2 regions of the Metabacillus litoralis genome follow, and region 2 is predicted to be linked to the other one. Evidence: riboswitches for the same ligand, from Rfam matches in the RefSeq annotation. Region 2 holds a riboswitch; the other holds the start of a gene.
What was found. Region 2 has a riboswitch for cyclic di-GMP ahead of D9842_RS16320 (GGDEF domain-containing protein). Riboswitches for the same ligand answer to the same signal wherever they lie in the genome.

Region 1 (4,222 bases), 1.9 Mb from region 2:
AGTACTTACATATATGGGAGAGAGTAAGGCTGATTTTGAAATGAAATAGATGATCTTATACTTAAAGTCGAAAGTGGGGGAGTTTTATGCGTGAATCCATTCATCCATATGAAAAAGCACAGAAGTTCTTTTTGAAAATAATTTTTCTGTTTAATCAGGTTCATTTACAATGCAAAGTCCCATTATCAAGTAAGGAATCAATTAAACTATTTACCCATAAGGAACTATTCGAATCTAGTGAACAAATTGGAACAATACAATATGGGGGAATTAAATATCCTCATGATGAAAAAAAACCAGTACCAATTAAATATGTTGAACTTAGATTAGAAGGAAAATTCTTAAAATCATTAAATATTTATGATGATATGAATCAGCTCTTGGTAGATTCTGATGCTAATGGTTGGTTGAAAGGTAAGTTCTTTATTAAAACTGAAGAATTAAAGCGTATAAGAATGATAACCAGATTGATTTCAAATGGGATGGAAAAGAAGTTTGGTTTAGATTATTTATCCTTTGGTATTGATAAAAGTGTTCTTGAATTACCTAGAATTAAGAACACCACTATGAAAAAGTACGATCAAGAAATAGCTATACAACGTGTATCTGATCTATTACAATCTGAAGGCTATAAAGTGTCTAGAACGTCTAATCATGATTTCCCTTATCACATATCAGTCCCAATAGGTGAAAAGGAAGTAGTAAGGATTAGAGTAAAGCATTTACAATTCGAAAATGCCTACAAAGATTCAACCTTACCATATCAAGTTTACAAAATCGATGCATTTGAAACCTTCGAAGTACAAAAACAAAAGATGAAAGATGTGGATGTTGTTGTTGGATATAACTTCAAAGATTTATCATTTGCTTGTTTGAACAAAGAACAGTTTGAAGATAAGAAAAGTCGAGTAGTCCATGAAAGAGAGGGTCAAAATGCAAATTACTTTAATTCGTGGAGAGAAATTAAGGAATTTAATAAATAGGATAATATGGAGTAGGTACTAGGGAGAAAGGCTTCAAGTTTAAAATTGGTGAAACATATAGTGCTTCTCGTTTAGCTAATATTAAATAAGTAGTAAAGGAATGCTAGAACTAATTTATAACAGGGTTCCAATTGATCTCGATGACTCACACCTAATAATAAATTAATTCAGATATACACAATAAGTCTTAAACTAACTCAGAGGAATATCAAGTTATAATTTATAATATCAAGAAAAGTGGGTATTCATACAAAATGATAGAAAATTAAGTCCGTATTTCATTGCCCTTTTTGGACATGATAAAAAAGCGAGGTGATATAAATGGCGACTGCAAAAATTGGTGATGTAATATCCTTTAAACGCGAGGGTGAAACCTATGAAGGTGTCGTATTAGGGATTAGGGAAAATTCTGTAATGGTCGATTACGGTATGTCAAAAGAAAAAAATGAACCACTGAAAACGATTGTGAATCATAAAAATTACAAAATAAAAAAGTAAACTGGATGAGCTTATTCTTCTTAATAAGGCTACACGTACTTACCTCCAATAAATCATGGGGGTGTTTTTTTATTTTGCTTAAATCTTTTACTCGAAAAAATCAAGAAAGAAATCCAATAAACCTCAATGACTTGAATTCCATTCTAATTACATCGAAATACTTAAAAATAGAGCTCAAAGACAAATCTATTATAATTATTTATTAGCAAATTTTTATTTAAAAACAATCTATTATCTAGTAAAATTATCCTATAACATACACACCATTAGATAACGGCAAACCTATTTAAAAGTAGGGACGCAAAACTACGGGCCTAAAGCAAATGCTATGGTGGCCGAGTCGCCTAAAAAGATGGAGAATGATACGTCGGTATGATCCACCTATTTGGGTGGGTCTTTTTTGATTCTTATAATATAGAGGAGGAACACATATATGGGATTTTTAAGAGATGTTGGTAAATTCGCAGGTAAAGCAACAGGAACTGTGATTGGTGGGGCAGTTAATGTTGTTGGAGATGTAACAGGTAGTAAGTTTATTAAAGAAGTAGGAGATGGGGTTAAAAAAGCATCCGAATTTGCGGGTGATACGGTCGGACAAGTGGCAGATGGTGCATGGAATACGGCATCAGGTTTGATTCAAGAAGATAAACATAAAAAGGATCAAGGATTAAACGATATGGCGGATTCGATAGGTAGAACAGCAAAGGGTGTCTATCACACTGCTAAAAATACCTATCATAGTGGAAAATCTACATATGAAGGATTTAGAGACGGCGATGATCTAAAAGTAAAGCAAGGATTACGAGATATCGGAAAAACAGTGGCGATCGGGACACTTGCTGTTGGGGTGATCGATTTAGTTGATGGAGCAGATGGTGCTGAACAAGTTAACGATCATCAAAATGTAGCAAATGCAGGGACAGAAGGAGCATCTAATGTGCATCAAGTCCAACCTCATGTGGCTCACACAGAAGCAGCAACTTCAATAGAAACATCAGAACAACCCGGAACACACCATGTACAACCTCATTACGTAGAAGGTCATTGGCGTGATGGTGTATGGATTGATGGTTATTGGAGAGATGGAGATGGAGATACTTCTGTCAATCTGAGTGAAGAAGAGGGTGGAGGTTATGTACGTACTGATGCGGATGGAAATCCTACTAATAATTTAAATTCATAATACAATTGCGAGGCTAATTCTTTAGTCTCGTTTTTTATGTTACTACAAGAAAAGGAACGATCCCAACCGTATTTTATCTATTTTCTTGATATAATAGAAGTGTTGTTATAAATTCAAAAGTGAGAAATTCTAGCTGTTTTACTGACCGAAAAATTAAAATGAGGTATACCTAAATGAACAATACAAATTTAAATCCAAAAGTTGATGAATTTTTAAGTGCCGCGAAAAAGTGGAAGGAAGAGTTTGAGAAGCTACGAGAGATCGTTCAGGACTCTGAGTTAACAGAAGAATTTAAGTGGAAGCATCCTTGTTACACGTTAAATGGCAAAAATATTGTGTTAATCCATGGATTTAAAGACTACTGTGCACTTCTGTTTCATAAAGGTGCTTTGCTGAAGGATCCGCAGAAAATACTCATTCAACAAACGGAGAATGTCCAGTCAGCTCGCCAAATTCGGTTCACAAATTTACAAGAAATTATTGAAATGGAATCTATTTTGAAAGCTTATATCCTGGAAGTTATTGAGGTTGAAAAAGCGGGTTTAGAAGTGAAGGCTAAGGAGCATTCAGAGTTTACTATACCTGAAGAGCTTCATCATAAATTTGAAGAGCTGCCTGCCTTGAAAACGGCTTTTGAAGCATTAACACCGGGACGACAAAGAGCGTATATTCTTCATTTCTCTCAGCCAAAACAATCGAAAACTAGAGAATCAAGGATTATGAAATGTATTGAGCGAATTCTGATTGGTAAGGGATTAACTGATTGCACATGTGGTCTTTCGAAAAGAATGCCTAACTGTGATGGATCACATAAGAATTTAAAGTAAGAAAGTAGGAATTGTAGTGATTTTCTACTTTCTTGACTCTTAAGTTAACATAATAATATTATGTTACGTTTTATGATGTAACTAAGTATGTTATCTTGCTTAACTTAAAGGCCCATTTAGCTTCCATATAAGTGTACATTTTTTATCAAATTTGGTTTTCACATCACCTTCATAGTATAATCACCTCTATCTAAAAAGAAAGGGTGGAACAAAGGTATGTGGAATGAATTCAAGAAATTTGCCATGAAAGGTAATGTCCTGGACCTGGCTGTTGGGGTTGTAATTGGGGCAGCGTTTGGGAAAATTGTTTCTTCCCTTGTTGATGACATGATTATGCCACTAGTAGGTCTTTTAATGGGTGGAGTTGATTTTACAAATCTGACCGTAAAAATAGGGGAAGCAGAGCTTAAATATGGTCAATTTTTACAAAATGTGGTCGACTTTCTGATTGTTGCCTTTTCGATCTTCCTCTTTGTCAGAGTCATGAACAAATATGTCAAAAGGAAAGAAACAGAGAAAGACAACAAGCCAGCACCTACTGATAAAAATACGGAACTCTTAACAGAAATCCGGGATTTATTAAAAAACAATCAATAGTCGTAGAACAGTAATTAGTCGAACTTAGGGTTTTCATTCTCTGTAAATAAACCGCGAGTACACTTCTTGCGGTTTTTGACCTAAACTCACAAGCAACTTCTTCACTCATTTGCATACTTTTCCCAAAGTCGAAT
Region 2 (4,222 bases):
GAAAGAAGAGCAAATACAAAGGCACTAATAAATCCTGCGATAAAAAATGGCATGGCTTCAATAGAAAAGTATTGCCAGTTTTTCAAAAGAGAGATCGCGCTTGCTCCCGCCATGATTGGTACTGCCATAATAAAAGTAAAATCAGCTGCAGCACGGTGGCTCATTCCGAGTAGAACTCCTCCTGAAATGGTTGATCCAGAACGTGAAAATCCAGGCCATAATGAAAGACATTGTATTAATCCAACAGAAAATGCTTGTTTATAAGTAATTTGATCAACTGTCTCAATTTTTACTTCCTTTGGACCAAAAAGATCGGCTGCGATCATTAAGACTGCCCCAACAACTAAACCGATTAACACAGTTGTAATAGAAAATAAATGTTCATCAATATAATCCTCGAAAAGAACACCTAGCACACCGGCTGGGATTAAGCCTACAATGACTTGAGTAAGCTTTAAACGTCTTGTTCCTTCCGTAGATTCAGCTGTTTTTTTGCTCAATCTACCTAAACCCAACATTTGGATAAAGCGGTCCTTAAAGACGACCACTACAGCTAAAATGGAGCCTAGTTGTATAACAATTTTAAACGTATTTGCTACATATTTACCTAAAAAATCTTCCGATTGTAACCACATATCGTCGACAATAATCATATGACCAGTTGAAGAAACGGGTGCAAATTCAGTTAACCCTTCTACTAAGCCAAGTATAACAGCCTTTAAGAGTGTAAGAATATCCATCTTGTAAGCTCCTATCATTCTTTTAATCGTTAAACCACAAAAGTAAGTATAACGTTAAAATTGTCAGGAGGGAATCTCTTTTTTATTTTCGCCTTGCTCACCAAACATCATAATTTTATTTCGCCCACTAGCCTTTGCTGAATACAAAGCTTGGTCTGCCTGTTCTAATACTAGTTCAGCTAGTTGGCCTGGTTGAGACTCGGATATACCAAAGCTTGCAGTAAGTTTTCCTACTACCTTAAACTGATGTTGGCTAATTAAGAGTTTTAGCTTTTCAGCTAGCTTTAATGTTTTATCAATCGTCTCTTTTTTTGTAATGACAATGAATTCTTCTCCACCCCACCGAGCAAAAAAATCGCTTTTGTTTAAACCACAACTAATGATCCTAGAAATTTCTATTAAAACTGAATCACCGACACTATGTCCATACTGATCATTCACTTTTTTGAAATAATCAATATCAAAAAAGATAATAGAATACGTTTTACTTTCAGAATTAAGCTTTTCAAACAACTGGTGAACAGCCCGTCTATTCTCAATACCGGTTAACATATCCTTAAAAGCCATTTGCTCAAGCATTGAAGTCCTAACAGATGCATCAAGGCCTTTTCTAGCGAAAAAAAGTATAACAATATAAACAAACATTGCTAACTGGTAGTTTATAAGTGAGTTAATCATATCAACCTGTATAATGCTCAAAGAAGATAGAATGATTGCTGTTGTCATAGACCATAAAACAATGGATAACACGATTCCGTAAATTCCATAGAATGTAATAAAAATATAAATATAAATCATCGGTGTCCAAACTGCAGCATCACTAATCGAATAATGTTGACTCTGAACACTTTCCACATGTAAAGACCAGTATGTTAGCAATAAGTGAACAATAGACACTGATATAAAAATTGTAAGTTCAACGACTCTAAAGAAAATTCTCTTCAAGATTAAAAAGTAGGAACTTATAAAAAGGATTAAGTATGAAGCTACTATAGTTCTATCTAGAAAGTTAAATTCATTCCAACTATGAAGACCAAATAATAGAGACAGTAAAACAATAGGTATGACATATAAATACAGCTTTCGTTTTTGATTTTCAAATGTTGATAGATCACTATACAAGACCGTCATCGCTCCTAAAAAAAGAACTAATCCACCGATTAGTTCTTCTTTATATTAAATCGGTAACTGGCAAGCATATTCCTCAGAACTTAGCCCCTGTAGCTTTGCGTCTCTACCTTTCAGTAGATTTGCCCTTAACTATTTAGTTGGAGTTGAGAAATACAGGAATATATTCCTTGATACTTTTTACCTATAAACCTATTCTATACTAATATGGATAAATCTACAAGTAATATGAATTCTTTGTTTATAGCTAATTTTAAAAAGGAAAACCTATAAAGGTTCTCCTCCTTTTTTCCTATTCCTTTACGATCTCCTTTGTACTACGAACAGTATCAATTGGACGAACCAGCTTTTCAATTTGTTCCCGTTTTGGCTCTAGAAATGGAGGTAATGACAGCTTTTCTCCTAGAGTTTCATAAGGTTCATCTCCCATAAAGCCTGGTCCATCAGTTGCAAATTCAAAAAGTATATGGGGTGCAACTCTTGCATATAGTGATTCGAAGAAGTGACGATTCACATAGCCTGAAGTTGGAAAACCGATGCTTTGCATATGACTAATCCACTCTTCTAACACTACGCGGTCTTCAACACGGAAGGCAACATGATGAACAGTGCCATAGCCCTGAATTCCATGAGGGAGTACATCATTATGCTCTAAAATGACCTGTGCTCCATTTCCCCCTTCGCCAACTTCAAATAGGTGAAATGATCCTTCCTGTGCCACTTCCTTAAAGCCAAGTGCTTTCTCTAGTACCTCTTTCATTTGTTCCACATTATTTACTCGAATGAAAATAGGTCCTAAACCAGTAATAGCATGCTCTAGAGGAATCGGCCCTTTTTGCCATGGTGTACCAGAGGCAACTCCTTCATTTTTTTCATCTGAAATTAATTGATATTGTTGATCATCGAAGTCTACAAAGGATAATGATTTTTTCCCAAACTGCTCTTTAATTCCTGTGTGTTTAACTTCCAGGCGATCAAAACGTTTTACCCAATAATCCAATGAAGCATCTGTTGGAACTCGAAATGATGTTTTGGAAATTTCATTTGTCCCGTGTACTCCTTTTGGAATTCCAGGGAAGTCAAAGAATGTCATGTCAGTCCCTGCACTTCCTACATCATCAGCAAAAAATAAGTGATATGTCTGGATATCATCCTGATTTACAGTTTTCTTAACTAAACGCATTCCTAACACATATGTGAAGAACTCATAATTTTTCTCAGCACTACTTGTTATAGCCGTTACATGATGAATACCTTTTAATTGATTCATTGTGATCCTCCATTATTTTGTATTGTTTATATTTTAACTACAAGTTGTTAGTAACATTCCTCACAAAATATCTCTAAATAAAATATCTTGAATTAAAGATAATATATCATAGAAAAACCTTTTTTTCAAATAATAGATAATCGGCTTACTTCCAAGGCCAATTCATGAATGTATAAAAAAAGACAGGGATCCCCCTGTCTTTTTCCTATATTAATCGTGGAAGTTCGTTCCGTCTGTTGTTTCTCCGATAATACCTGCGCGAATGACAAAGTCCCCAAAGTGCTCATTTTCTTCACGTTCCTTCGCATAGCGAGGGATAATCGTATTTAGCTCTTTTAAAATTTCTTCTTCACCAATGTTTTCACGGTACATTTTGCTTAAACGGCTTCCGTCATGTGCTGCACCAAGATACATATTGTATTTACCAGGTGCTTTACCGATAAAGCCGATTTCACCTAATGCGTGACGGGCACATCCGTTTGGACAGCCTGTCATACGAATGGTAATTTCTTTATCTTTTAAACCGTTTTGATCCACAATCTCATCGATTTTATCAATTAATTTTGGTAAGTAACGTTCTGCTTCAGCCATTGCTAGACCACATGTTGGTAAAGCAACACATGCTAATGCACTACGACGTAATGCCGAATAATGCTTACCATCAGTTAAACCGTATTTTTCAATAAGTTCACTGATTTTTTTCTTTTTCTGACTTGATACATTTCCAATGATCAGGTTTTGGTTTGCTGTTAAACGGAAGTCACCTGTGTGAATTTTAGCAATTTCTCTAATACCTGTCATAAGCTTGTAGTCGTCATAATCTGTTACACGTCCACCTTCAATAAATAGCGTGAAGTTCCATTTTCCTTTCACACCTTTTTCCCAACCATAGCGATCTCCGTTATGATCGAAAGTGAATGGCTTCGCTTCTTCTAAACTCCAGCCAAGACGATTTTCTAACTCTTCTTTTACGTTTTCAAGTCCTAGGCGATCGACCGTATATTTGAAACGTGCATTTTTACGTACAGAACGATTTCCATAGTCACGTTGAATTGTAATAATCTTTTCTGCTACATCATAAGCC

Region 1: another riboswitch for cyclic di-GMP. It lies ahead of D9842_RS06575 (hypothetical protein); the one in region 2 lies ahead of D9842_RS16320 (GGDEF domain-containing protein).

The regions. Positions count from the first base shown of each region.
Region 1 covers NZ_CP033043.1:1,376,995-1,381,216, reverse strand. Annotated here, with positions in the region: gene D9842_RS06585 (hypothetical protein) at 87-983, shown strand; gene D9842_RS06580 (DUF2187 family protein) at 1,305-1,481, shown strand; cyclic di-GMP riboswitch class I at 1,747-1,829, shown strand; gene D9842_RS06575 (hypothetical protein) at 1,915-2,664, shown strand; gene D9842_RS06570 (DUF1801 domain-containing protein) at 2,838-3,491, shown strand; gene mscL (large conductance mechanosensitive channel protein MscL) at 3,708-4,088, shown strand.
Region 2 covers NZ_CP033043.1:3,276,674-3,280,895, forward strand. Annotated here, with positions in the region: gene D9842_RS16315 (undecaprenyl-diphosphate phosphatase) at 1-740, opposite strand, end outside; gene D9842_RS16320 (GGDEF domain-containing protein) at 804-1,862, opposite strand; cyclic di-GMP riboswitch class I at 1,921-2,005, opposite strand; gene D9842_RS16325 (ring-cleaving dioxygenase) at 2,161-3,138, opposite strand; gene cysI (assimilatory sulfite reductase (NADPH) hemoprotein subunit) at 3,349-4,222, opposite strand, start outside.